3 regions of the Candidatus Enterococcus dunnyi genome follow, and region 3 is predicted to be linked to each of the others. Evidence: predicted binding sites of a transcription regulator. Region 3 holds the regulator's gene; each other region holds the start of a gene.
What was found. The regulator LexA, encoded in region 3, represses DNA repair genes until DNA is damaged. The targets are predictions, from matches to a motif close to CNAACANNTGTTNG.
Positions count from the first base shown of each region.

Region 1: a site for LexA is predicted at 5,406-5,419, ahead of uvrB (excinuclease ABC subunit UvrB). Genes of this name have one in related genera too.
Region 2: a site for LexA is predicted at 4,947-4,960, ahead of A5889_RS04215 (YneF family protein). Genes of this name have one in related genera too.

Region 1 is NZ_CP147246.1:3,148,793-3,159,051, reverse strand. Features, by position in the region: gene uvrA (excinuclease ABC subunit UvrA) at 139-2,955, opposite strand; gene uvrB (excinuclease ABC subunit UvrB) at 3,281-5,278, opposite strand; gene A5889_RS14845 (amino acid ABC transporter substrate-binding protein/permease) at 5,633-7,792, shown strand; gene A5889_RS14840 (amino acid ABC transporter ATP-binding protein) at 7,794-8,531, shown strand; gene A5889_RS14835 (SLC13 family permease) at 8,663-9,766, shown strand; gene A5889_RS14830 (rhodanese-related sulfurtransferase) at 9,810-10,259, opposite strand, start outside.
Region 2 is NZ_CP147246.1:893,027-903,285, reverse strand. Features, by position in the region: gene A5889_RS04240 (transglycosylase domain-containing protein) at 1-1,616, opposite strand, end outside; gene A5889_RS04235 (iron chaperone) at 1,799-2,140, opposite strand; gene A5889_RS04230 (YdeI/OmpD-associated family protein) at 2,278-2,949, shown strand; gene A5889_RS04225 (DUF1801 domain-containing protein) at 2,966-3,421, shown strand; gene A5889_RS04220 (deoxyribonuclease IV) at 3,839-4,732, shown strand; gene A5889_RS04215 (YneF family protein) at 4,989-5,210, shown strand; gene A5889_RS04210 (ABC transporter ATP-binding protein) at 5,374-7,125, shown strand; gene A5889_RS04205 (ABC transporter ATP-binding protein) at 7,125-8,909, shown strand; gene trxB (thioredoxin-disulfide reductase) at 9,129-10,061, shown strand.
Region 3 is NZ_CP147246.1:257,026-267,284, reverse strand. Features, by position in the region: gene A5889_RS01275 (NADH oxidase) at 1-388, opposite strand, end outside; gene A5889_RS01270 (RidA family protein) at 642-1,022, opposite strand; gene perR (peroxide-responsive transcriptional repressor PerR) at 1,031-1,468, opposite strand; gene cysK (cysteine synthase A) at 1,659-2,588, opposite strand; gene A5889_RS01255 (4-hydroxy-3-methylbut-2-enyl diphosphate reductase) at 2,876-3,871, shown strand; gene A5889_RS01250 (glucosaminidase domain-containing protein) at 3,922-4,749, opposite strand; gene tkt (transketolase) at 5,180-7,174, opposite strand; gene A5889_RS01240 (DUF896 family protein) at 7,273-7,515, opposite strand; gene lexA (transcriptional repressor LexA) at 7,762-8,382, shown strand; gene A5889_RS01230 (dihydrofolate reductase) at 8,426-8,935, opposite strand; gene A5889_RS01225 (thymidylate synthase) at 8,955-9,902, opposite strand; gene A5889_RS01220 (ABC-F family ATP-binding cassette domain-containing protein) at 9,915-10,259, opposite strand, start outside.

The DNA.
Region 1 (10,259 bases), 610 kb from region 3:
AGGTTGAACAATATATCTACCTGTGAGTGATTTTACTGTATGAAAATGAAGAAATCAAGACTACTCACTAAATTTCCTCTAATCTTCACACATTCTTTAAGTTTTGTAAAATCACTTCCTAAATGGAGTAGACCAATATCATAGAACCCGTTTCAAATATTTACCAGTATAGCTAGTTTTGACTTTCGCGATATCTTCCGGCGTTCCAGTGGCAACGATCGTTCCTCCACCATCTCCGCCTTCTGGACCAAGATCGATCACATGATCTGCTGACTTGATGACATCTAGATTATGCTCGATCACTAAGACCGTATTTCCCGCCTCAACTAATCTCTCCAATACAAGCAGCAAACGAGCAATATCATCCGTATGCAGGCCAGTGGTTGGTTCATCCAAGATATAGAAGTTTTTACCATTGGAATTTTTGTGCAGTTCACTAGCCAGCTTCATCCGTTGCGCTTCTCCACCTGATAATGTCGTTGCGGGCTGTCCTAACGTCACATAACCTAATCCTACATCAACGATTGTTTTTAATTTACGATGGATCTTAGGAATATGTTGGAAAAAGTCTACAGCATCTTCCACTGTCAAATCAAGAATATCAGCAATCGTTTTGCCTTTATAATGGACTTCTAACGTTTCAGAGTTATAGCGTTTGCCATGACAAACTTCACAAGGAACATATACATCAGGTAAAAAGTGCATTTCGATCTTGATGATTCCATCTCCGCGACAAGCTTCACAGCGACCACCTTTTACGTTAAAGCTAAAACGACCTTTTTTATAGCCACGCACTTTTGCTTCATTCGTTTTTGCAAACAAATCACGGATGTCATCGAAAACACTTGTATAGGTCGCAGGATTACTACGCGGTGTTCGACCGATCGGACTTTGGTCGATATCAATGATTTTTTCGATTTCTTTATAGCCTGTGATACTCTTATGCTTTCCAGGTTTATTAGAATTACGGTTGAGTTTTTGTGCCAAGGCCTTTTTTAAGATCTGATTAACTAATGTACTTTTCCCTGAACCAGAAACACCAGTCACTGCAACAAATTCACCTAAAGGAAATTCAACAGTTACATTCTTCAGATTATTCTCTGCTGCACCAGTAACCTTGATTTTTTTGCCATTCCCTTTGCGACGCTCTTTTGGTACCGGAATGACTTTTTTACCGGATAGATACTGACCTGTCAACGATTTAGGATTTTCTGCTACCTCATCAGGGGTTCCGGCTGCAACGATTTCTCCACCAAGGTGGCCTGCGCCCGGACCTACATCGATCAAATAATCAGAAGCCCGCATCGTATCCTCATCATGTTCTACAACAATCAGTGTATTTCCTAAATCCCGCATCTTTTTGAGTGACTCGATCAAACGGTCATTATCTCGCTGATGGAGACCGATCGATGGTTCATCCAATATATATAAAACGCCAGATAAATTGGAACCTATCTGTGTAGCTAAACGAATACGCTGTGCTTCTCCGCCGGACAAGGTTCCCGCAGCTCGACTAAGAGTCAAATAATCTAAACCAACATTTTGCAGAAAGTTCAATCGGTCTTTTACTTCTTTCAAAATCGGTTTGGCAATCATTTGTTCTTGTTCAGATAAAGTGACTGTTTCAAAAAAGTTTACCGCTTTTTTGATTGCTAATTCACTGATTTGTCCAATATTTGTATTATCGATTTTTACAGAAAGAGCTTGTGGGTTTAAGCGATAACCTTTACACGTCGTACAAGTCAATTCAGTCATGTATAAACGCATTTGATCACGCGTGAAATCACTATTCGTTTCATGATAACGGCGCTTGATATTCGTTAAGACACCTTCAAAAGGTACTTCAACATCACGAACACCGCCAAAATCATTTTCATAATGGAAATGAAAAACTTCTCCATTAGACCCATTCAAAATAATATCCTGATGCTCTTCTGGTAATTCACTGAATGGTGTATCCATATCGATATTAAAACTTTCAGCTGCTTGCTCCAGCATTTGCGGATAATATTGCGAGCTGATCGGATTCCAAGGAACAATCGCTCCTTCACGTAAAGTTTTAGTCCCATCAGGGATCACTAAGTCCTTATCTACTTCCAATTTATTTCCCAACCCATCACAATCAGGGCAGGCGCCAAATGGAGCATTGAAAGAAAACAATCTCGGCTCAAGCTCGCCAACAGTAAACCCACAATAAGGACATGCATAGTGTTCGCTAAACAGCATTTCTTCACCATCGATCACATCTACTAATGCATAACCGTCAGCTAAACGTAATGCCGCTTCAAATGAATCAAATAAGCGTGAACGAATGCCGTCTTTCACTACGATTCGGTCGATCACTATAGAAATATCATGCTTCTTATTTTTCTCAAGTTCAGGAGCTTCGCTAACATCATACGTTTCTCCATCTACTCGCATCCGAACATAGCCTTCACGCTGGATCATTTCGAAAATTTTCTTATGTTGCCCTTTTTTCTTCACGATCACAGGTGCCAAAATTTGGATCTTTGTTTTTTCCGGCAATTCTAAGACTTTATCCACCATTTGTTCAACTGATTGACTGGTGATCTCAATATTGTCATTCGGACATATTGGATGTCCAACACGAGCAAACAATAATCTTAAATAATCATTGATCTCCGTCACCGTACCAACAGTTGAGCGCGGATTTTTACTAGTAGTTTTTTGATCGATGGAAATTGCTGGACTTAATCCATCAATACTATCGACATCTGGTTTATCCATTTGACCTAAAAATTGTCTAGCATAAGCAGAAAGACTTTCCACATATCTGCGTTGACCTTCTGCATACAAGGTATCGAAAGCGAGTGAACTTTTCCCAGAACCTGATAAACCTGTCACTACAACCATCTTATCTCGCGGAATTGTAACATCTATATCTTTTAAATTATGTGCGCGTGCACCATGAATAACGATTTTATCGTTTGCCATTACTTCTCTCCTTTTTACTTATTGGTCCGATGTCCATTACTTCTAAGCGAATAAATTCGCAAGAGTAACGGTTCTCCTTTTTACTTATTGGTCCGATGTCCATTACCTCTACACGAATAATTCGTAAGAGTAATGGCTCTCCTTTATGATTATTGGTCTAATGATCATTACTGTGAAACACAGCGTTACTGTCATTTTTGTACAGATACTTGCTCGTCTGCAAAAAAAGTATCATTAAACAGTGCATGTCGGTTTTTAGTATAATCGATTCTTATGATTTTCTATTTCCTTGGGCAAAGTTTTCTTATGTTTCAAAGAAATCAGTTTAATCTGCTGCTTTTAGCTCTAAGATCGTATCTCTCAGCGTAGCGGCTGTTTCAAAGTCCAGCGCTTTTGCAGCATCTTTCATTTCTTTTTCCAGTTTCATCAATAAATCTGCTTTTTCCTGACGAGTCATTTCATGGTAAGACTTATCGATCTTGAATGGTTCATTCTTTTCATTGTTCGCCTTAGAAATCGAAATCAATTCCCGAATCTCTTTGATGATCGTTTTCGGCACGATCCCGTGTTCTTCATTATATTTCTCTTGGATCGAACGACGACGAGCTGTTTCATCCATCGCTTTTTGCATCGAATCAGTTATTTTATCCGCGTACATGATCACTCGACCATCTGAATTCCGCGCCGCTCTTCCGATCGTCTGAACAAGAGAACGCTCACTTCTCAAGAAGCCTTCTTTATCAGCATCTAAAATAGCGATCAATGATACTTCCGGTACATCAAGTCCTTCTCTTAGTAAGTTGATCCCGACTAACACATCGAATTCTCCTAAACGTAGATCTCGAATGATCTCCGTTCGTTCCAATGTTTTGATATCACTATGCAGATACTTGACCTTGATCCCTAATTCTTTGAAGTAATCTGTTAGATCCTCTGACATTTTTTTCGTGAGTGTAGTAACGAAAACCCGTTGGTTCTTCGCTACACGTTCATTGATTTCACCAACCAGATCATCGATTTGTCCCATGATCGGACGAACTTCGATCAATGGATCTAGTAAGCCAGTTGGACGAATGATCTGCTGGATCACAGTATCCGTCTGTTCATGTTCATATGGCCCTGGAGTTGCTGAAACATACACGATTTGATGAACATGCTCTTCAAATTCTTCCAACCTAAGCGGGCGATTATCCAATGCACTTGGTAAACGGAAACCATAGTCGACCAGCATTTGTTTTCTTGCTCGGTCTCCATTGTACATCCCTCTGATTTGAGGCATCGTCACATGTGATTCATCAATCACTAACAGAAAGTCATCTGGGAAGAAATCCAGTAATGTATATGGCGGCTCCCCTTCTGAACGACCATCCATGTGACGGGAGTAATTCTCGATGCCGGATGTGTAGCCCATTTCACGCATCATTTCAATGTCATAATTCGTTCGTTGTTCCAAGCGTTGTGCTTCCAATAATTTATTTTCACTACGTAATACTTTTAATCGCTCATCTAATTCTGCTTGAATCTGAGAAATAGCATGCTCCATATGATCTTCATTCGTCACAAAGTGAGTTGCTGGGAAAATTGCTACATGCTCTGTCTCTGCAATTATTTCTCCCGTCAACGCATCCACTTCTCTGATTCGTTCGATCTCATCACCAAAAAATTCGACTCTTAACGCATGCTCATCTCTAGATGCCGGAAAAATTTCAACCACATCTCCCCGAACTCTAAAACGGCCCCGCTGAAAGTCAATATCATTACGCTCAAATTGAATATTGACCAAGTTCGTCAACAACTGACTACGATCCATCTCCATACCTACACGAATCGATACAACTTGTTCACTATATTCTTTAGGGTCTCCCAAACCAAAGATACAAGAAACCGAAGCAACAACGATCACATCATTTCTTTCTAATAATGAGCTTGTTGCTGAGTGACGTAATTTATCGATTTCATCATTGATACTGGCATCTTTTTCTATATATGTATCGCTGGAAGGAACATAAGCCTCTGGCTGGTAATAATCATAATAACTGACAAAATACTCGACCGCGTTATTCGGGAAGAATTCTTTGAATTCACCATAAAGCTGTCCAGCTAATGTCTTATTATGCGCGATGACCAGAGTTGGCTTATTGACCTCTGTGATTACATTAGAAATGGTAAATGTCTTACCTGTTCCTGTCGCTCCAAGTAGAATCTGAGCTTTCTCGCCGCCTTCGATCCCTTCTGTCAATCGCTTGATTGCCTCCGGCTGATCACCATCCGGCTGATACTTTGAGACTAAGTCAAATGTATTGGAGGTTTCTCTTTCTATCATTCAACATCCTCCTCTGAATAATTTACTGGCTGCTTCCATTCAATCATTAGCCAATGACAATAGATACAATTTTCTAAAATCACTACTAGTGAATTGAAGGGAAACCTCTGAAAATATTTTACCATACCGAACATATTTTCGCCACCTTTAGAATATATTGCGTATACGCATTTTTTTACACTTTCAACTTTATTTTCAGATTTTAGCTTCAATATTTTTCACTTTATAATGTAACATTAAGTAACACAGGATGTTAGAAAACGACATTTTTTTAAGTTTAACTTGTTTAATGACTTGTGTTTTACCCTTTTTTTACTATATAATTATTCAATATGTAAATATAGGAGGTATTTTATGAAAAAGAAACATTTTTTGCTTTCATTTATGCTAATGATGGCAAGTCTACTGACATTTACACTTGGACAGTCGGCTCAGGCTGAGGAAAAAACATATAATATAGGAACAGATTTAACTTTTGCGCCTTTTGAATTTCAAGATTCCAAAGGAGAATACATCGGTATCGATGTCGATCTGCTTAAAGCCATTGCAGATGATCAAGGCTTTAAGGTCAATCTAAAACCACTTGGCTTTGATAGTGCCATTCAGGCAGTTCAATCAAAACAAGTTGATGGAATGATCGCCGGAATGAGTATCACAGACGAGCGAAAGAAATCTTTTGATTTCTCAGAACCTTATTTTGATAGCGGATTGCAAATGGCAGTCAAAAAAGGCAACGATAAGATCAAAGCTTATGATGATTTAAAAGGAAAAACTGTTGCTGCTAAAGTGGGAACAGAAAGTGCTACTTTCCTTGAAAAAAATCAAGATAAATATGGCTATACAATCAAAAACTTTGACGATGCTACTGGACTTTACCAAGCACTCGAAAATGGTGAAGCAGACGCAATTTTTGATGACTACCCTGTGTTAGGCTATGCAATCACGAATGGGCAGAAATTACAGTTAGTCGGTAAAAAAGAAACAGGAAGTTCTTACGGGTTTGCGGTAAAAAAAGGGCAAAATAAAGAATTACTTGAAAAATTCAACGCTGGTTTGAAAGACTTGAAAGACTCTGGTAAATATGATGAAATCATTGCCAATTACATTTCTACTGGAAATGAATCAGAGGAACAAGCCGATACACAAATGAAAAAGATTCAACCCAAAAAAGATACTTATGTCATTGCCAGTGATTCAACATTCGCACCTTTTGAATTCCAAAATTCTGATGGTGAATATGAAGGAATCGACGTTGATCTAGTCACACGAATCGCTGAACTCCAAGGATTCAATATTGAATTTAAGTTTATTGGTTTTAGTTCAGCTGTTCAGGCGGTTGAATCTGGACAGGCAGATGGGATGATCGCTGGAATGACGATCACTGACGAACGTGAAAAATCATTCGACTTTTCGACTCCTTATTTCAATAGCGGGATCCAAATCGCTGTCAAGAAAGGCAACGACAAAATTACTTCTTATGAAGATTTAAAAGGGAAAAAAGTCGGTGCAAAAATCGGGACAGAAAGTGCTGATTTTCTTGAAGCAAATAAAAGCAAATATGGTTACTCCATCAAATATTTAGATACAACTGATGCCTTATATAGTGCCCTTGAAATCGGTGAAATCGAAGCAATGATGGATGATTATCCTGTTATCGGTTATGGCGTTGCTCAAAAACAGCCTTTAGTAACACCGATTCCTCGTGAAGAAGGTGGAAAATACGGTTTTGCAGTTAAAAAAGGCAAAAATCCTGAATTGATCCAGATGTTCAATGAAGGGCTTGCCGAATTAAAACGAACAGGTGAATACGATAAAATCGTTGGCAAATATATCAAAGATGCTTCTACGGAAAACAAAGTAGATGAATCAACATTTATCGGTATGATCCAAAATAATTGGAAACGACTATTAAGTGGATTATGGATGACGATTCAACTAACATTGATTTCATTCATTCTTGCATTGATCGTTGGTGTGATCTTCGGATTATTCAGCGCCTCTCCTTCTAAAGCGTTACGCGTGATAGCCACTGTTTATGTCGACATCATCCGTGGAATTCCGTTGATGGTACTTGCTTTCTTCATTTATTTTGGCTTACCTGGAATTCTAGGATTCAATATTCCAGTATTCCTTGCTGGTATCATTACCTTAACGCTAAACGCCAGTGCCTATATCTCTGAAATCGTACGCGGCGGGATCAATGCGGTTCCTACAGGACAAATGGAAGCTTCGCGCAGTTTAGGACTTTCATATAACCGGACAATGCAAAAGATCATTTTGCCGCAAGCAATCAGAATCATGATCCCATCATTCGTCAACCAATTCGTTATTTCATTGAAAGATACAACGATCCTTTCAGCGATCGGGTTGATCGAATTATTACAAACAGGAAAAATCATCGTTGCCAGAAATTTACAAAGTACACTTGTTTATTTTGTAATTGCGATGATGTATCTAGTCTTGATCACAGCGTTGACAAAACTAGCAAAAGTCTTGGAAAAGAAGGTGAAATAATATGGCTGAAAAAATTCTAGTCGAGCATTTAGTAAAAAAATATGGTGATAACACTGTTTTAAATGATATTAATGTTTCTATCCAAGAAGGCGATGTTGTTTGCGTGATCGGTCCTTCCGGTTCTGGTAAAAGTACTTTCCTTCGTTGTTTGAATCAACTGGAAGAAGCAACAAGCGGCGATATTATTATTGACGGAGCAAACTTAACAGATAAAAATACCAACATCAATAAAATACGTCAGCATATAGGTATGGTGTTTCAACACTTCAATTTATTTCCACATTTATCGATCATGGAAAATATCACATTAGCTCCTACTGATCTAGGTCGTCTTTCTAAACAAGAGGCGGAAGAAAAAGCCATCCAGCTTTTAGAAACTGTGGGTCTCGCTGATAAAAAAGATAGCTATCCAGAATCATTATCAGGTGGTCAAAAACAACGTGTTGCAATCGCTAGAGCTTTAGCGATGAACCCAGATATCATGCTATTCGATGAACCAACCTCGGCCCTTGATCCAGAAATGGTCGGCGATGTATTAAACGTTATGAAAAAACTTGCAAAACAAGGAATGACGATGGTGATCGTTACTCATGAAATGGGCTTCGCTAAAGAAGTAGCAAATCGTGTGATGTTTATCGATGGCGGAAATTTTCTAGAAGACGGGAGCCCGCAACAGATCTTTGAGAATCCTCAAAATGAACGGACGAAAGATTTCTTGGATAAAGTTCTAAATATTTAAGACTAACTAAAAAGACATGATTTGAATGATTCAAATCATGTCTTTTTTAGTTTAGATATTCTTTTCTTGATAAATCTCCTATTCTAACGTAAATTAAAAAAGAAGTTATTTTTGAAAGAAGGCTGCCGTCCATGAAACGCATTTTCTCTTTTTTTATGCATGATCTACTATTTTCTATCTCCTTTCTAATAGCACTCATTAGCTGCTTTTTCGGTACATTTTCAATTGAGTCGATCGATTTTAAAGTCATCGTTTGCCTGTTTGGTCTAATGCTGCTTGTCGCTAATATTGAAAAGCTTGGTGTTTTGACCTATCTCGCTGAAAAACTGATCGATCTATCGACTACTACTCGTGCTCTCATTAGAAATATCACACTCCTGGCTTTTTTTAGCTCTATGTTATTAACAAATGATGTCGCTATTTTAAGTCTAATGCCGATCTACTTGACGATCACGAAAAAAGTTTCGGATATGGGCCATAAGATGACTGGTGCTGTTCTACTGATCATCGCAGCAAATTTAGGCAGTAGTTTCTTCCCTTTTGGCAACCCGCAAAATTTGTTCCTATTTTCCTATTACTCATTGACTGTTGGTACATTCTTCAGTTGGGCTTCTCTCTTGCTGCTTGTATCGTTCAGCTTCTTATTTCTGTCCTTTTTTTGGATCAAAAAGACCCCTATTCCCAATCAAGAAGAGCCGCTGCCCTCGATCGATCAACGCAAAACCAGTTATTTAAGCTTGATCGGATTAGTGATTTTGGTTGGCGTCTTCGATCTGTTTCCTTATTATATCGTCATTCCTATTGCTGTTTTGCTTCTTTCGATGTATGATTTCAGCAGTTTGAAGCAAGTTGATTATCGGTTGCTAGCTACGTTTATCTTTTTCTTTATCGCTGTCGGTAATTTTTCTCAATTGGAAACTATTTCTCTATTGATCAAAAAACAGTTCACAACAAGCTCAGCTACGTTTTTTGGCAGTATCGCAGCTAGTCAGCTTATCAGTAATGTTCCGGCTGCTATCCTTCTCGCTCCATTCACTACTCAAACCCAAGCCCTGTTCTTCGGAGTCAATATTGGCGGCTTAGGAACAATCATCGCCTCTTTAGCTAATCTGATTGGGTTTAAAATTTATAAGCAATATTATCCAAATCAAGGAAAACGATTTTTACTAACGTTTAGTCTAATCAATCTGATTTTTCTACTTGGATTTATTGTCGTCTTTTATTTTACTCTATAAAAAAACAACAAAATGACAATCATTTTGTTGTTTTTTTCAATTTCTAATTAGCAATTGCTTCCAAACGTGCTGTTACTTCTTGTTCTGTCAAATGATTCTTCGCTACATAGCGATTAGCTGGATGATGACGGCATTCATCTGAACAGCTGCCAAGATATTTAGCTTCATTTTCTTCTGAAGCTAAAATTTGTTTATTACAGAACGGGTTAGCACAGTTGATATAACGTTCGCAAGGTGTTCCATCAAACCAGTCTTTACCGATGATTTTTTTATCGACATGATTGATTTCCACACTGATGCGTTCATCGAAAACGTACATTTTTCCATCCCATAATTCACCCTGTACTTCAGGATCTTTTCCATATACAGCAATCCCGCCATGAAGTTGTGAAACATCTTCAAATCCTTCTTTTAGCATCCAGCCAGAAAACTTCTCACAGCGGATTCCGCCCGTACAATAGGTTACGATTTTTTTATCCATAAATTGCTCTTT
Region 2 (10,259 bases), 640 kb from region 3:
TCATAAGCCCAAGCTTCAGATGCAGGATAATTCATCTTGCTTAGGTAATGATTATAAGCAAAATTGTCATCACCCATTTGCTGCTTCATTGCTTCATTTAAGTGATACACTGGAATATTGTATGACCATTCCAATGAATAACGAACGGTATCGAAAGTGTTTGTGCCGGAATTGGTGGCATTTGTTAATTCACCACCACCTCTGTAAGAAGTGGGATAGTTAGCTAAACGGCTCTCAGAACCGATCATGCCCTGGTCGATTGCCGGACCGTAAACTGAAATCGGCTTGATGGTCGAACCAACTTGTCGAACAGTGTCCAACGCATGATTACTTTGACTAACATTATAATCACGACCAGCAACAAAGCCGATGATCTTACCAGTTTGGTTATCCATCAGTACATTTCCTGTCTCAACAAGACCAGCGCCGTAACCGTCGTCAAGCATATATCCATAGGCAGCAACAGCGTTTTGCATCGTATCATAAACCGTTTGATCAATCGTCGATTGAATCGTGTAGCCGCGATTTTGGATTTCTCTGCGTGCTTGTTCTTCATATTGAGAAAGACCTATTTCATCTAAGTCTTCTTTTTTGACACCCGCTTTTTCGATATTGATGTCCATGATCGCTTCAACGGCTTTGTCTAGAACGGCGTAATACAGGTAGCCTTCTGTATTTTGATTCGCTGCTTGTTGTGGCTGGAAGTCTTGTTTCAGGTCATAATTTTTAGCTGCTTCGTATTCTTCTTTAGTGATCGCTTTTTCTCGATACATGCTGAACAATACAAAATCTTTTCGTTTCATACCATAAGAAAGATTTTCATCATCTTTAAGCTCACCTGTGTTTGTGTAAGGTGTGTAGATGATCGGGCTTTGCGGAAGACCTGCAATAAAGGCCGCTTGGGCTAACGTGAGATCATTTGCACTTTTTCCGAAAAGCCCCTTCGCTGCTTCTTCGACACCTGCGATGTTTTCACCTTTATTATTACGCCCAAAAGGAGAAACGTTCAAATAAGTTGTGACGATTTCATCTTTTGAAAAATAGTTTTCAATACGATAAGCCAACAGGATTTCATTTGCTTTTCGTTTGAAAGTCGTTTCGTCAGTTAAAATCTGCTGTTTGACTAACTGCTGTGTCAAAGTAGAACCGCCGGAAGAACCGCCGATACCTGTGGCATCAGAAGCAAGGGCACGAATCACAGCTTTCGGTACGACTCCTTTGTGTTCTTCAAAATATTCATCCTCAGTAGAGATGATCGCTTTTTTCAATAGAGGAGAAATATGCTCGCTGTCAACTCTTGTTCGAACCAAATCAGATTTGATCATGGCAATGTTTGTGCCGTCAGCATAGGTCATCTTAGAGACTTCAGTGATATCACTGATATCTGTTTGAAGCTCTTCTTTGGTTGGTGGTTCAGTGTCTTCTACAAGAAAGGCAAAATAGCCCATACCGATCCCTAAACCTAATGCACCGCCTAATAACAGCATGACAACTAAAAAGACAAACAAGGACTGCAAAACACGAATAACCACGTTAAAGCCCATGATGATCTTTTTCTTTTCAGGTATTTTATAAGAATGTCGTTCCGTTTGATTGGAATTATTCTGATTATCCAAAAGCTTCACCTCAATAAAATGTTACATTCCGTGATATTATAGCAAAAAAATTCTATAATGAACAGTTGTTCAAATGTTTCTATCGATTTAAACATAAAAACTTAAGAGTAGACATCGTAAAATTTTTACACATAGTTCAAAAAAAGAATAAAATGGACGAGTAGTATTCGTCCATTTTGGCATCAAGATTGTGTATTCTCACCGACACGGAACAAAACGATTTTTTTGATCAAGTCCATTGGTAAAGGGGAATCTAAAGGAAACTGGATTGCTCCTTTACTTGTCTTATACGCTGATAATTCTTCTTTAAATGCTGTAATTGCAGAAGGAGCAGGGTAGAAACCAATGTGGTTTTTAGCATTAGCAAAGTGAACTAAATTTCCATCTAAATAGAAGGTAGGCATACCGTAAGCTATTTTTTCTGTTGCTTGGGGAACTAGCTCCTTGATTTGATTGTATAATTGTTGTAGCATTTCTTGACGTTCTGGTGGACATTCAGAGATATAGGTTTCAATGATGGTCATCGTAATTTCCTACTTTCTAATTTGTTTCTTTTAGTATATCACGTAATAATCAGTTATCGTTTGTTTTTAGTTGTAAAAGCTTTACACATTTATGTTACACTAGCAATAACGATCAAATGAAATAAAAGGGTGAGAGCATGGCAAAATCGGTCACTGAAAAATTGAAATTAATGGTATATCCAATAAAAGCAATCGTCGATCGGCCCAATGAAAGTTATCTGAGTGAATTAAAGGATGCACAATTAGGTTTTCCTACTAAGCCTGTAGATCTTTTGTTTGTTTTTGTGAAGACGATGGATGAGTTTAAAAAAATTGTACACGTAACGATAGAAAAAGAATTGCTGAATAAAGATGGCGTCCTTTTTGTTGCCTATCCAAAAAAAGGAAATAAAATGTATCCAACATTTGTTCATCGGGATGAAATTTTTCCAGCTTTAGATGTAGACGATAGTGACGGGTATGTAGGGAAAAGCACATTGAAATTTAATCGGATGGTCAGCTTAGATGAAGTGTTTACAGTAACTGGTTTGAAAAATACTGAGAGAAAAGCACCTAATAAAAAGGCTACTAGTGCGAGGGTGGAAGATTATGTTAAGTTTATCCCTCAAGTAGAAAAACTTCTAGAAAAACATTCAAAAGCAAAAGTACTATTTGATAATTTGACGCCAGGATACAAAAGAGATTGGGCAAGATATATTTTTAGTGCAAAACAGCAAACGACACAGGATAAGAGAAAAGCAGAGATGATTGATATTTTAGAAAAAGGGTTTAAATCAAAAGAATTATATCGTCAATCTTTGTCAAAATAAAAAGTGGAGAGCGTTTATGGAGCAAATAGAAGAATATATTGAAGAGATAGAGGAGAAATGGCAAGCAGCATATAAAGAGTTGGCTCAAACTATTGCTGAAAATATACCAGAGGGGTTTGTCTTACAGATGCAGTATGGTATGCCGACTTATGTGGTGCCGCTAAGTGTTTTTCCTGAAGGATATTTGAATCGTAAAGATGAACCATTGCCTTTCATCAGTCTTGGAGCACAGAAAAAGCACCTCGCTCTTTATCATATGGGAATCATGGGGAATAAAGAATTGCTGCAATGGTTTCAAGAAGAGTATAAAAAAGTTGTTCCTACTAAACTGAATATGGGAAAAAGTTGTATTCGATTTACAAACACGAAGACGATTCCTTATGCGTTGATTGGAGAATTGGTGAGTAAAATCTCAATGGACGAATGGATTGCCAGTTATAACCTATACAAAGCAAAAAAGGACAGAGATTAAGAAGCAAAAAGATTGTCTTTTCTAAGTGATTCACGTACTCTTTTAGAGGATGGTCTTACTGTGAAAGAGATGAGCTGATGTAGGGCAGTACAAGACATTTGTAAGAAAGTGTTGATCATTTGCTGAGAATCACAGCGAAAGAAATTGAGTTGATCATTTATGTTATCCAACTGCACAAGCCAGCCTTTCGGAAAAAAGATAAAAAGAAATTGTGGTAAAGAGCACCACCTTTTCTTTTTCCTATTTTTCTGTCAAGGCTAAGCGGCTTGTTCCGCTTTTATCGTTATCCAGCTGCACAAATCAATCCTTAGGAAAATAGATAAATTGTCAGTGAAACAAAAAGTGTTTTAAAGTCAATTTCCTAATTTTCTACAGGATTAAGCGATTTGTTCCGCTTTTATTTTAAGGAGGATTTTTATGTTATTAGGTTCGCATGTGAGTATGAGTGGTAAAAAAATGTTATTAGGAGCTGCTGAGGAAGCGGCTAGTTATGATGCTACAACCTTTATGATCTATACAGGTGCGCCTCAAAATACGCGCCGTAAACCGATCGAAGAGATGAATATTGAGACCGGTCAAAAATTTATGGCTGAGCATCATTTGAGCAATATCGTTGTTCATGCACCATATATCATTAATTTAGGTAATACGATCAAAGTAGAGAATTTTGGTTTTGCGACGGAGTTTTTACGTCAGGAAATTGAACGAGCACAAGCTTTAGGTGCCACACAAATTACTTTGCATCCGGGAGCTCATGTTGGAGCTGGTGTCGATGCTGGTCTAAAGCAAATCATCAAAGGCTTGAATGAAGTGCTTTGGAAAGAGCAAATTCCGCAGATCGCATTAGAAACAATGGCTGGTAAAGGGACTGAGCTAGGACGGACGTTTGAAGAATTAGCGACGATCATCGAAGGCGTTACATTAAATGAAAAATTATCGGTAACGATGGATACATGCCATATCAATGATGCTGGTTATAATGTAAAAGAAGATTTTGATGGTGTCTTGGAAGAATTTGACAAGATCATCGGATTAGACCGCTTGAAAGTCGTTCATGTGAATGATTCTAAAAATCCGATGGGTTCCCATAAAGATCGTCATGCAAATATCGGTTTTGGAACGATCGGGTTTGATGCATTGAACAAAGTCGTTCATCATGAAACATTGACAGAACTACCGAAAATTTTAGAAACGCCTTATGTTGGTGCAGATAAAAAAACAAGCAAAGCACCTTACGGTTATGAGATTGCTATGTTAAAATCGCAAACATTCGATCCAGATTTATTAGAGAAAATAGAAGCACAAAAATAAAAATGCTGCAGGCTTTTTATCTGCAACAAATATGAGAAAAGGCTATTCATAAATTTCTTGTGAATAATATAGTAAAATAGCTTTTCTTTTCACCTGCTTTCTAGTAAAATGATTTCTTGAGAGCAATTTCATTAAAAAGAGGATAAAGTCCTCAATAAAATTAGAGATAATGAGTCTAACAAGAGCATTGACTGCGTAAATGGTTTAAAGTGCAGAAACTTTTGTTTGACTTTTCTATGAGAAAGGAGAGATTTATATGTCAACAGGTTTAGTAGTGTTAATCGCGATTATCGCTTTATTAGCAGGTGCAGCAGGCGGATTTTTCCTTGCGCGCAAATATATGCAAGATTATTTCAAAAAGAATCCTCCCGTTAATGAGGATATGTTACGAATGATGATGATGTCAATGGGACAAAAACCTTCTGAGAAGAAGATACGTCAAATGATGCAGCAAATGAAGAACCAGGGAGACAAATAGGTTCTTTTGAAGCTATTCAGATTTCAAGAGCACAACGGGCTGATTTTTTAGCCCGTTTTTTTGCACTTATTTTTAGTAAATGAAAGGAGTTGTATAGATAATGGGAAAACAACAGAGAAATGATGTGAGTGGTAAGTAGCAAGTTTAGAAGAGGAGAATGTACATGTCTATATTTAAAAAATTAGGTTGGTTTTTTAGGCAGGAAAAGAAAAGTTATGTTATTGGGGTTTTTTCATTGATCATGGTTGCCCTTGTACAGCTAGTTCCGCCGAAAGTCATTGGGATCGTTGTTGATGAAATCGCTGCTAAAAATATAGCGATTCAGTCGATTTTGTTTTGGGTAGGTATATTATTGGCAGCGGCTTTAGCACAATATATTTTTCGTTATATTTGGCGTTTGCATATTTGGGGAAGCGCTGCCCGACTTGAAAAAAATTTAAGACGGCAATTATTTCATCATTTTACAAAAATGGATGCTGTTTTTTATCAAAATTATCGTACAGGGGACTTGATGGCGCATGCAACGAATGATTTGAATGCAATTCAAAATGTTGCGGGTGCTGGTATTTTAACTTTTGCGGATTCATTGATCACAGGAGGAGCCACGATCATTGCGATGATTTTGTTTGTTGATTGGCGGTTGACGCTGATTGCTTTGATTCCATTGCCATTATTAGCAGTGACTTCGAGAATTCTAGGATCTAAGCTGCACGATGCATTCCGTGATTCACAAGCCGCTTTTTCGACAATCAACGATAAAACACAGGAAAGCATCACCGGAATGAAAGTTATCAAAACGTTTGGTCAAGAAAAGGAAGACATTGCTGATTTTACTGAAAAAATCGATGATGCGATCATCAAAAACAAACGGGTAAATTTTTTAGATGCATTATTTGATCCGTTCATCACACTGATTATTGGTATTTCGTATGTGCTGACGATCATCATTGGCGGACGCTTTATCATGGATGGTACAATTACGATCGGTCAATTGATTTCTTTTATTAGCTATATCGGTATGCTGATTTGGCCAATGTTTGCGATCGGACGCTTGTTCAATGTATTGGAGCGTGGAAATGCAAGTTATGATCGTGTCAATGAATTGCTTCATGCCAAATCCCATATTGTCGAGCGAAAAGATGCGATTCAGACACCGGCTAAAGGAGAATTGTCGATCGAAGTTGCGGAATTTAAGTATCCAAAGGATAAAGAGACAACGTTAGAGCAAATCAAATTTGTCTTAAATGAAGGGGAAACTTTAGGGATCGTTGGGAAAACAGGAGCAGGTAAGACAACGATCTTAAAATTATTGATGAGAGAATATGATAATTACCAAGGCCATGTGTCCTTTGGCGGACACAACATCAAAGATTATTCATTGGATGCTTTGATGCATTCCATTGGTTATGTGCCGCAAGATCATTTTCTATTTTCAATGACGATTCGGGAAAATATTCGTTTTGCTAACCCTGATTTTACTGAAGAGCAAGTAGAGTCAGCAGCAGAAATGGCGTTTATCAATAATGAGATCAAAGCGTTTCCAAAAGGATATGATACCTTAGTTGGGGAACGTGGTGTGTCATTATCTGGTGGACAAAAACAACGGATCTCGATTGCTAGAGCATTGATCGTCGATCCTGAATTACTGATTCTTGATGATGCTTTATCTGCTGTGGACGCAAAAACAGAAGAAGCGATTTTGTCTAATTTAAAAGAAGCACGTAAAGAAAAAACAACGATCATTGCAGCTCACCGATTAAGTAGTGTGATGCATGCGAAGGAAATCATCGTCTTAGATGAAGGAAAGATCATTGAACGGGGAACGCATCAAGAGCTATTACATTTAGCAGGCTGGTACAAACGGATGTGGGACAAACAGCAACTGGAAGCTAAAATCGAAGGGAGTGACGTCTAATGGAAGAAAAATATGAATCAGAATGGACAAAATCGATACCGCTAAAAGAACAAGTGACGATCGTAAAACGGCTGCTTAAATTTGCTAAGCCTTTTCGCCGAACCTTTTTATCAGCTATTTTCTTTGCACTGGTTCTTGCTGTCATCAATATTATTTTGCCCAGAATCATTCAATTGTTCATGGATGATTATTTAACACCCAAAACAGCGACGAATCAAGTGATTTTCTTTTTTGCCGGACTGTATTTATTTGGGATCATCGTGAAAAGTATTATTTGGTTTTTCCAATGGTTTTTATATTCGATGGCGTCCTTAAAAACCTATCAATATATTCGAGTGAAGTTGTTTGAAAAGCTTCAGACTCTGGGGATGCGCTACTTTGACCAAACACCGGCGGGTTCGATCGTTTCCCGTGTGACAAATGACACAGAAACATTGTTTGAATTTTGGTATGTCTTTTTGATGGTCTTGACGGGCATTTTTGCAGTTGTTTCGTCGTTTATCGCAATGTTTCAGATCAATGGAAAAATTGCTTTATATAATTTGATCTTTTTACCGATTTTATTGATCGTTATTTGGTATTATCAAAAATTTAGTTCTAGGATTTACCGAAGCATGCGGGAAAAATTGAGTCAACTGAATACAAAATTAAACGAATATATTTCAGGAATGCAGATCATTCAGCAGTTTAGACAAGAAACACGTTTGGAAAAAGAGTTTGAAGAAACAAATGATGAATACTTACGAACTCGTTTTTCGATGATTCGCACGAATTCATTGTTACTAGGACCGATCATCAATTTTCTGTATACGCTGGCAATTGCTTTGTCTTTGACCTTATTTGGGTATGATGCGCTGCATTCACCAGTAGAAGTTGGGATGATTTATGCTTTTGTGACTTATGTTCAGGCATTCTTTAATCCGATGACGCAAATGATGGATTTTTTGAGTGTTTTTACAGATGGTATGGTGGCGGGAAGTCGGATCCTTAAAATCTTTGATAATCAGGAAGTTACACCGCAGCAAGACCCAAGTGCTGATGCCATGATCACAGAGGGCAAGATCGAGTTTCGAAACGTTAGTTTTTCTTATGATGGGAAAAATAATGTATTGGATCATATCAGTTTTATTGCCTACCCAGGAGAGACCGTGGCTTTGATCGGACATACTGGTAGTGGGAAAAGCTCTATCATCAATGTATTGATGCGCTTTTATGAATTTTACGAAGGCGAAATCTTGATCGATGATCGGGATATTCGTGAGTATCCATTGCCTGAATTGCGTAAAAAATTGGGCTTGGTTTTACAGGATGCGTTTATGTTTTACGGAGATATCGCTGGGAATATTCGGATGCTGAATCCTGATATTACAGATGAACAAATAAAGGCTGCCGCAACATTTGTTCAAGCTGATAAATTTATTGAGACGTTGCCTGGGAAATATCATGCGAAAGTGATTGAACGTGGTGCAAGTTATTCTAGTGGCCAACGTCAATTGATTTCATTTGCGCGAACGATGGTCACAGATCCGAAAATTCTTGTACTGGATGAAGCAACGGCGAATATCGATACAGAAACTGAAGGTTTGATCCAAGAAGGATTGGCTAATATGAGACAAGGAAGAACGACGATCGCGATTGCTCACCGTTTGTCGACGATTCGGGATGCTGATCTCATTTTGGTCTTAGATAAAGGTCGAATTGTAGAACGTGGGAATCATACGCAGTTACTAGAAAAGAATGGATTGTATGCAGATATGTATCAACTGCAAAATGGTGAGGGATAATAAGGAAACGGTCAAGATATCTCGATTTTGACCGTTTCTTTTTTATTGTTCAATCTAGTGTTTAAAGACAGAATGAAGCATGATATAATAGACAACGTTGATGCTAATGAAAGAAAAGCAATGTCTGGCTAGAAAAAATAGGCCCGGGCAGAAAGATAGACAATCGTCTATCTAAGTAGTAAAGTAAATGTACTTGAAAATTCGGAGGTTGAAAGACTTATGTATGATGTGATCGTAATTGGCGCAGGTCCTGCGGGGATGACTGCTGCTTTATATGCGTCTCGTTCTAATCTTTCTGTATTGATGATTGAACGTGGAGCACCAGGTGGACAAATGAATAATACGGCAGAGGTAGAAAACTATCCAGGCTTTGATTCTATTATGGGTCCAGAACTAGCCTATAAAATGTATGAGAATGTAGAAAAATTCGGTACAGAAAATGCTTATGGAATCGTGATGGATATCAAAGATCAGGGAACTTATAAAGAAGTGATCTGTGATGATAAAACCTACCAAGCAAAAACAGTCATTATTGCGACGGGCTGTGAGCACCGTAAATTAGGCGTAAAAGGCGAAGAAGAATTTGCTGGGCGCGGTGTTTCGTACTGTGCTGTCTGTGATGGTGCTTTTTTCCGCAATAAAAAATTATTGGTGATCGGCGGCGGAGATTCAGCTGTAGAAGAAGCAATTTATTTAACACAGTTTGCTTCAGAAGTGGTCATTGTTCATCGTCGTGACGAGCTACGTGCTCAAAAAATCATTCAAGACCGCGCATTTGCCAACGAAAAAATTTCATTTGAGTGGAATACCGTTTTAGAAGAAATTACCGGCAATGATATGGTCGTAACTGGCGGACAATTGAGAAATGTCGTTACTGATGAAGTAAAATCGATCGACGCGGACGGTGTGTTCATTTATGTTGGACTTGACCCATTGACTGAACCATTCAAAAAAGCTGGTCTTACGAATGCGGAAGGCTGGATAGAAACAGATCAAGATATGAAGACAAGTATGCCGGGGGTTTACGCAATCGGAGATGTTCGTGAGAAAACATTACGTCAAATCACCACTGCTGTTGGTGAAGGCGGAATCGCAGGACAACAAGTATACAAATATATTGAAGATATGGCAGAAGTTGAGGAAGTAAAATAAGTCGCTGATTCAGCTTTACTGTTGCTTCAACGAGGACCTGAGTCAAAAGTTTGATTTTGACTTAGGTCTATTTTTGTCAAGGATAAAAAATGTTAAGGCTTCCTGCTGATGGAAATGGAATCTATTGAACACAGTAAATATTTTTTTGAGTGAGCCGCTCTCTAGGCTGTAAATGAATAAAAATATCTAACAATACGC
Region 3 (10,259 bases):
ATAAAATATTTTCCGCTTCAATGCCCTTGATTGGAGGCACGATCGGCCAAGAACCTGTAGTCATTACTAATTTATCATATAAAACTGTTTCAACATTACCAGTTGTTAAATCTTTCGCTGTAACTGTTTTATGATCAACATCGATGGTTTCGACTTCATGTTCCATTTTAACTGTAGCACCTAGTGACGCTAGTTCTTCAGGACTTGAATAAAATAAGCTATCAGCCTCCTTCACTACCCCGCCAACATATAGAGCGATACCGCATGATAAAAATGATACATTATCATTTCGTTCATAAACGGTTACCTCCGCATTTGGGTGATTTGTTAAAATACTTTTGACTGCAGCTGTTCCTGCATGCGTACATCCTACGACTACGACTTTCATTTTGTAAATCCCTTCTTTCAAGTTAAATTTTTCACCAATATAAGTTGTATTCTACACTGGTCTGCTTAAAATATAACAAAGCAAGGAGCGACTTTCGAGTTCTTTGCTTGTGAATCACAAACATATTTTTTCACAAACTATTGTTCATTTAATCATTTTCACAGCATAATCTAAATAGACGATCTCATAATCGTTGATTTAACAACAAAAAAAGTTGAGGATATTTCATTCCTCAACTTGTGAAAACGCTATGCTATTGATTAACAGCTGCAATAATTTCTATCTCTACAAGAACATCTTTTGGCAAGCGGGCTACCTCAACTGCAGAACGAGCAGGTAATTTTCCCGAAAACGCTGAAGCATAGACTTCATTGAACCGCACAAAATCATTCATGTCCTTTAAAAAGCAAGTCGTCTTAACAACATGATCAAAATCGCTACCTGCTTCTTCTAAAATTGCTGAGATATTTTTCAATACTTGCTTTGTTTGTTCTTCTATCGTTGCTCCCACGACCTCTCCTGTTTCAGGATCTAAAGGAACCTGACCGGAAGCAAACAATAATCCATTGATAATATTTCCTTGAACATAAGGACCTATCGCTTTGGGTGCTTTTTCAGTATGTATCGATCTCATTTTTTCACTCATTTCTTTTCAGCGGCTTGGCATTCTGGACACAAACCATATAACTCTAATCTGTGTTCATTGATTTCAAAGCCCGTTAGTTTACTAGCAGCCATCTCTACATCTTCCAATCCTGGATAATGAAAGTCAACGATCTTGCCGCAGTTTTGACAAATCGCATGGTAGTGTTTTTTAGAACTAAAATCAAAACGGCTGGATGCATCTCCATAGTTCATCTCTTGAACGAATCCAATATCTGTGAATAATCGTAAATTATTATATACGGTTGCCACGCTCATATTCGGAAAGCGATCTTCCAAAGCACGGTAAATTTCGTCAGCTGTCGGATGACTATGATTCTCAATTAGATATTCTAAAATCGCATATCTTTGAGGAGTGATACGGATATTGGCTTCTTTTAGCTCTTCAAGTGCATTTTTAACCAATACATTGTCCATTTTGTTCCCCTCCAGTCTTCTTTCTTAAATAATACTATTTCTAATCTGACTTGACAAGAATAATTGAGCAATAAAGCGGGAAAATCCCGCTTTTATTTCAATTTTCCACATAAAAAAGAAATAATACTTGCTTTTTGACAAAATATATAGACGCATCCCGTTTTGCGTGTTCATTCTTTTAAATGATCAATCATTCAGGAAAATTGTATAGTGCTGTTGATAGATAACGTTCGCCATTATCTGGAACAACAGTCAAGACTTTTTTCCCTTTGCCTAATTCTTTTGCTTTTTCAATCGCAGCGTAAACTGCTGCACCAGCAGAGATCCCAACTAATAGACCTTCTTGAGCGGCTAACTGGCGTGCTGTTTCCATAGCCGTTTCACTTGGAACAGCAGCGATTTGTTCATAAATTTCTGTGTCTAATATTTTCGGTACAAAGCCTGCACCGATCCCTTGAATTTTGTGAGGAGATGGACTACCGCCTTCTAAAACAGGAGATTCTGAAGGTTCTACTGCAATAATGGAGATCGTTGGGTACACACGTTTCAATTCTTTTCCAACACCAGTGATTGTCCCACCGGTACCAACGCCTGCCACAAAAGCATCTAACCCAGAAGGACCAAAAGCATCCTGAATTTCCTTTCCAGTCGTCTTTTCATGAGTTTGTGCATTTGCTGGATTTTCAAATTGCATTGGCATGAAGTAACCGTCTTGCTCTGCTAACTCAGAAGCTTTAGCAATAGCGCCTTTCATCCCTTCTGATCCTGGAGTCAATAATAGCTGTGCACCATAAGCCTGCATCAACTTTCTACGCTCAATACTCATTGTGTCAGGCATGACAATGACCACTTTATACCCTTTAGCTGCACCGACCATCGATAAGCCGATACCTGTATTGCCGCTTGTTGGTTCTACGATCGTATCCCCTTTTTTTAAATGACCATCTTTTTCAGCCGCTTCGATCATACTAAGTGCAACTCGATCTTTGACACTTCCACCAGGATTAAAGAATTCCAGTTTCACAAATACATCTGCGGCATCTTCAGGAACAATTTTCCCTAACTTGACAATGGGTGTCTTTCCGATTAATTCTGTAACTGAATGAAAAATTTGAGTCATTAGCTATTCCTCCATTTTCTATTATGAGACTTGGTAATTTTATAATAGCTCATATTTTTTCGTATGGCTATCATTTTGCAAGTATTTAACGAGCATTATGAATGGGTTTCTCGTTTTTGTTCATTAAACTACGTTTGAATAGCCTTAGCAACCAATTTTTTATGATATAATTGCTGTCTAAATAGTTACACTTATTCTCCCCTTTCTTATCATTTAAGACAAACTTAATAAAAATAGTGTATAGTAGTAAAGATAGTAAAAACTTAAAAATAGGAGTTATTTTATTTATGAAAATAGTAAATATTAGTCCTAGAGGCTATTGTTACGGCGTTGTTGATGCTATGGTCATCGCCAGAAATGCTTCTCTTGATGAAAGCTTGCCTCGCCCTATCTATATTTTAGGAATGATCGTTCATAACAAGCATGTCACTGATGCCTTTGAAAGTATTGGTATCCATACATTAGAAGGTGAAAATCGTGAAGATATCTTAGCGCAAGTCGATCAAGGGACTGTTATTTTCACTGCTCACGGAACATCCCCTAAAGTAAAAGAAATGGCTATTGAAAAAGGCTTGACGGTTATCGATGCGACTTGCCCTGACGTGATGATCACTCATGAGTTGATTGCTGAGAAAGCCGCTGAAGGCTATGAAATTATTTACATCGGTAAAAAAAATCACCCAGAGCCAGAAGGAGCACTCGGTGTTTCTCCTGAACATGTTCATCTAGTATCGAATAACGATGAAATCAAACATTTAGAATTAGTTGCTGATAAGATTTTTGTTACGAACCAGACAACAATGAGCCAATGGGACGTCAGTGATTTAATGGATTTGATCAAAGAAAAATATCCCAATGTGTTGATTCACAAAGATATTTGTAAAGCAACACAAGTTCGACAAGAAGCAGTTGTCGAACAAGCGAAGGGTTGTGACCTGACGATCGTTGTAGGAGATCCTAAAAGCAACAATAGTAATCGATTAGCTCAAGTTTCGATCGAACAAGCAGGTGTCAATGCTTATCGTATCTCGGATGTTTCTCAAATAGATCCCGCTTGGCTTTTGAATGTTGAGACGATAGCCGTGACCGCTGGGGCCTCAACCCCAACTCAAATCGTTCGAGAAGTAATCGAGTATTTAAAAGAATTCGATCCAAATGATCCACAAACACATAAAAAAGAATCAACAACGGTTCCTGAAGCAATATTACCAAGACCTAGAATCAAGGACTTGACCAAAAATCGACAACGACGTTTAGAAGAATTACGCTCAGGAAAACGTTAAAAAAGCAACAGCTTCACATATTCTGTGAAATGCTGTTGCTTTTTTATATACTATACTTGTAAAGTTTGGCCAACAGTGATCAACTCAGCAGATAATCCATTCATTGCCATCAGTTGATCAACAGAAACACCGAAGTTTTCTGCAATCCCCCATAAGGTATCTCCTGAAGCAACTGTGTAAGATTGTCCTGAAATAGTTGCTGTTTCAGTGCTTTGGCCAATCGTCGATTGATCAGTTGCGGTCACCGAAGTTTCAGAGGAGCCCCAATCGTATGCTGTTAATCCATAAGTAGAAATCAACCAATTTAATTTATCTGCATAATTGGGATCAGTCGCATAACGTCCTGTCAAAGCAGCTGTAGCATCCATATAGCTCGTCGTATTGCTTCTCCAAGCACCCGCATAGTGTGCGCTCATAAGAACATTAGCATGGTCCTGGAATGAATCTGCATAAGAAGGATAACTTCTAAATGGTTCGGTAAGAGTGACCCACTCTCCATTTAAATATTCTTTCGTAGGCATGTAGACAGTTTGTCCACCATAGCTACCTTTCACTCCAAATAAATTATAATTAGGCGCCGATGCTAAGCCTGATGTACCGTAGCTACTTTCTAGCAAAGCTTGGGCAATCATAACAGATGCATATAAATCATTCGAACTAGCTACAGAAGCAGCTGAATAACCAATAGAATCAATAAATGCTTGTTGAGAAACCGCTTCTTGTTGTTCATACTCTGTCGCTTGTGCACCTAATGGAAGTAAATTCCCAGCAATTGGTAAAAATATTAATGACGTTCCAATCACCGATGCAGCTTTTTTGCTGTTACGTTGCTTCGCATTAAGTTGATGCCTGCTACTTCTTGTCATTTTCTTGTCCATCCATTTGTTCCTCCTCAATAGAACATCGTACAATCATTCTACTAGGAGTTTTTTTTATAAACAATCATTTAGATTCGAAAAATAGATATTTAAAGCTAGTGTAATCCTGTTGAAATGTTTGTTTTATTATTTTATTGTCATTTGTTTTACATTTTTCACACTGTGTTTTTTATATTTATGACTAATTATTGAATAAAACGCTCACTGATAGCTTTCTGAGAAAAATATTAATAAAGTAGAAAAACTTTCTGCTCATTTCTGTTTTGTTACATTTGTTACACAAACTTGATCAAACAAAAAAGAGACTAAAACATAACTCTTAGAGTTGCGTTTAGTCTCTTTAACTTTTGAAAACGGCAATATCAGAAATCAATCTTTCTTATTTCTCGGAAGTTGACCGTTCTGTCTCAGCCCTTTTTTTATTTAGCAATTATAAGGAGTTGAATTTGGCAGAAACATTTTCTGGTGTGAAACCAAACTCTTTTAAGACTAGATCACCTGGTGCAGAAGCGCCGAAATGATCGATCGTTACCGTTGTACCCTCAGTGCCGACATAACGCTCCCAACCGAATGAAGAAGCCGCTTCAACTGCTACTCGCTTAGTTACTTCTTTAGGGAGAACAGATTCTTTGTATTCATCTGATTGTTTTTCAAATAAGTCGAAACTTGGCATTGAAACAACTGAAACATCTTTTCCTTGTTCTGACAACAATTTTTGCGCTTCGATTGCCAAATTAACTTCAGAACCTGTTGCGATCAAAATACCTTCAGGTTTCGCTCCTTTTTGAGCTGATATCACATAGGCACCTTTTTTAACAAGATCACCTGCATGTTCTTTAGTGCCTTCAATGACTGGTAAATTTTGACGGCTCAATACTAAAATAGTAGGTGCATCTTTTGTTGTCATTGCGATCTTCCATGCTGCAACTGTTTCATTACCATCTGCTGGACGAATAACTTGGACACCAGGCATGCAGCGAATGCTTGCCAATTGTTCCACAGGCTCGTGTGTTGGACCGTCTTCTCCGACCGCAACTGAATCATGTGTCAAAACATACGTCACAGGTGTATGCTGAATAGCTGCTAAACGAACTGCCGGACGGAGATAATCAGTAAATACAAAGAATGTTCCTCCGTAAATACGGCTTCCTCCGTGTAGCTGAATACCGTTCATAGCCGCCGCCATAGCAAATTCACGAACACCGAACCAAATATTGCGGCCTTCATATTGTCCAGGTTCAAAATCTTTTTCAGCAGCAACCATTGTATTGTTTGAGGCCGATAAATCAGCAGATCCGCCCCAGAAGCTAGGAATAGCTTTAGATAGAGCTTGAATCGTTTCTTTACTAGTCACACGGCTTGCTGCACTAGTTCCAACTTCATAACTTGGCAACTCACTATCCCAATTTTCAGGAAGTTCATCTGCAAAAGCTTGTTTGAATTGTTTTGCTAGTTCAGGATGTTCTTTTGTATAGTTCTCAAACATTGCATTCCATTTGTTCTCAGCCTTTTCGCCTTCATCAACTACTGTTTCTTTGAAACGTGCTGCAACTTCATCTGGAACTGTAAAATCTGGATAATCCCAGCCGTACACTGCTTTCGCTGCAGTAATACCTTCTGCTCCCAGGGGTGCTCCATGAACAGCTGACGTTCCTTCTTTAGGTGAGCCAAATCCAATCACTGTTTTCACTTCGATCAATGTGGGTTTGTCAGTCTCAGCTTTGGCTGCTTCGATTGCTTTTGAAATAGCTTCTAGGTCATTTCCATCTTTTACGAGGATATGCTGCCAGCCATAAGCTTCATAGCGTGCACCGACATTTTCAGTGAATGCTTTAGACGTTGGACCATCTAATGAAATATCATTTGAATCATATAACACGATCAATTTACCGAGTTTCATATGACCAGCCATTGAACTTGCTTCTTGAGAAACACCTTCCATCAAGTCACCATCACCGCAAAGTGCATAAGTGTAGTGATCGATCACAGGGAAGCTGTCACGATTATAAACTGCAGCAGTATGTGCTTCAGCCATTGCCATTCCTACAGCCATCGCAATACCTTGACCTAATGGACCAGTCGTTGCTTCAACACCATCTGTGTGATGGACTTCAGGGTGACCAGGAGTTAGGCTTTCCCATTGACGGAACCCTTTCAAATCATCGATAGAAAGGTTATAGCCTGCTAAATGAAGCAAACTATATAACATCGCCGAACCATGACCAGCAGAAAGAATGAACCGGTCTCTGTCAGCCCAGTTTCTTGAAGTTTTAGGATTTACTTTTAAATGTTTTGTCCAAAGTGCATAGGCCATAGGTGCTGCCCCCATTGGTAATCCAGGATGACCTGAATTAGCTTTTTGGATCGCTTCGATACTTAAGGTACGAATGGTATTGACGCCTAATTGATCAGTGTTGTCGAACAAAAAAATCATCTCCTATTTAGGTTTTTTTTACCTTTATTAAATCCATTTTAGCGTATTTCTTTTATGAAAGCAATTACTTTCAGTAAAAAAAACTGAAATTATTTTCTATTATGCAGCCCTTTTTGTTTTTGGATTTTCTTCAATTTATCTGGGGTCACATCTTTTCCTTCTGGGTCTACAACTTTCATTCCTTCGATATGATGACGCATACCGCTGCGGAATGTAGCCAAATATTCTTGTCTAAGTTGATTTTGTTCTTCTTTTTCAATTTCTGATAATCCGCTTTCTTTCGCTTTTTTAGCAAGCTCGTTGATACGGTTCATTTTTTCTGCTGATAGCATTCATTGTCCTCCTTTAATAAAAGGTCATCAAAATTAAGATAGTAATTACATAAGAAATAAGAGTTTACTTTCCATGTCTATCTTATAAGATGTGCTATAAAAATACAACTATATTCTAGATAAAACCATGTTCTCGCCCCTTTTTTCACATTTAATAATACTTTCAACAAAAAACACGAACGCTTGTTTGATTCCTAAAGAATTCTATGGTACACTAAATTTATAAATTGAAAGAAGGTGCGGGTTTTGGTGAAACGTACAGATACAAGACAAGTCGAAGTATTAAAATATATATATGAGCAAGTCGAACTTAAAGGATACCCCCCAACCGTTCGAGAAATCGGAAAAGCAGTAGATCTTTCTTCTACCTCTACCGTTCATGGACATTTAGCACGTTTAGAGAAAAAAGGATTGATCCAACGAGATCCAACAAAGCCTAGAGCAATCGAGTTGACTGCTGAAGGCTTAGAAAAAATCGGCATCAAGCCATCCGTCATTCCTATGTTAGGAGTAGTTACCGCCGGTGAACCAATTCTGGCTGTTGAAGAGGCATCTGACTTTTTCCCATTGCCTCCTGATTTACAATCCGAAGAAAATTCCCTATTCATGTTGACGATCCGCGGAGAAAGTATGATCAATGCGGGAATACTAGACGGCGATCAAGTCATCGTTCGTAAACAAAGTGCTGCAGCAAATGGGGACATCGTTATTGCGATGACGGATGAAGATGAAGCGACATGCAAACGGTTCTTTAAGGAAACAGACCATATTCGCCTACAACCTGAAAATGACGCATTAGAACCAATTATTCTGCCTAATGTCAGTATCCTTGGTAAAGTTGTTGGTTTATATCGCAATCATATTTAATAAAAAAGTTAGCAGATCTTTTTATAAGATCTGCTAACTTTTTCTAATTTTCCTGCTCTGGGCAGACTTTCCTTTGATATGTTTCAAATTGATAAGGATAGTGATTCTGCTCGTCCTGCTCACCTGGGCTAAGATTGATCAATGTCCAATCTTCCCAAGAAACTTCTGGAAATACTGAATCTCCATCAAAAGTATGGTTGATCACTGTACGATATAAAACGTCACAGTACGGCAAAAATTCTTCGTAGACTGCGGAACCTCCAGCAATAAACGTAATTCCTGAAAATTCTTGGGCGTAGGCCAATACTTCGTCTATATCATGAACAACAATAACACCAGAAGCCTGATAGTCTTTGTCCCTAGTCATAACGATCGTTTGGCGATTAGGCAGCGGACGACCTCCCATCCCTTCAAAAGTTTTTCTTCCCATGACGATTGTATTATCCTCCGTCATTTGCTTAAAAAATTTTAGATCATTCGGCAGATGCCATGGTAATCGATTGTTCTTTCCGATCGTTCCCTGTTCATCTTGTGCCCAGATAGCTGCTAACATAAGGTGCTCCTTTCAAATCTTAGACGGCGATAGGTGCTTTGATTGCTGGATGAGGATCGTATCCTTCAATCACGATATCTTCCATTTCAAAATCAAAAACAGATTCTTTCTCTTGGTTTAATTTAAGTGTAGGAAATGAACGAAGCTCTCTCGAAAGCTGCTGTTTCATTTGATCAACATGATTTGTATACAAATGCGCATCACCTAGTGTATGAACGAAATCCCCAACTTCTAAGCCAGTTTCATGAGCAATCAAATGAGTCAATAACGCATAACTAGCAATATTAAATGGTACTCCTAGAAAAACATCCCCGCTACGTTGATATAATTGACAGCTTAATTTACCATCATTCACATAAAATTGAAACATGGTATGACAGGGTGGTAAAGCCATTGACGGTACATCTTCTGGATTCCAAGCAGAAACGATCAATCGACGAGAATCCGGTGTTGTTTTGATCATCTCAATGACATTTTTCAATTGATCGATAAATCCACCATCTTTTGTTTCCCAATGCCGCCACTGTGCGCCATAAATATTACCAAGTTCTCCATACTTAGCTGCAAATCCGTCGTCTGATACGATCTTTTCACAAAACGCTTTATGTTCAGCCTCATAGCTTATTTTGAATGCGTCATCCACTAAAACTCTACGACCAAAATCAGTCATATCCGGCCCTTGATAGTCTTCACTTTTGATGTATCGCTCAAAAGCCCATTCGTCCCAAATATGATTATTGTGCTCCAATAAGTAACGGATATTCGTGTCTCCTTTTAAAAACCACAACAACTCACTTTTGATCAAGCCAAAAGGAACTCGTTTTGTCGTAAGCAATGGAAACCCTTGGGATAAATCAAAACGCATTTGATGACCAAAAATACTTTTGGTTCCAGTTCCAGTCCGGTCTTCTTTTACATGACCCTCTTCTAAAATTTTACGGCCCAGCGCTAAGTATGCTTCTTCCATCGTTATTGCCTCCTAATTTTCTGCAAATTCACTCAAATATTCCCAACGTTCCAATTTTTCTTCCAATTGTTGTTCAACAGACGTCAATTCTGCCTGCAACTGCTGAAGCTTTGTGAAATCATCTCCTTGGTGATTCATCTCTTCTCCAAGTTGAGCTGAACGATTTTCTAGTTCACTGATTTCAGTTTCAATTGTAGCCCATTCTTTTTGTTCCATATAGGTCAATTTTACTTTTTCTTTTTTTTCGGTCACTTGAACTTGTTTCGGCTCAGATTTAACTGTTTTTTTAGCAGATTCCTTATTTTGTGTCAAGTAATCACTCATCGAACCAAAATACGTACTTATCTGCCCTTCTCC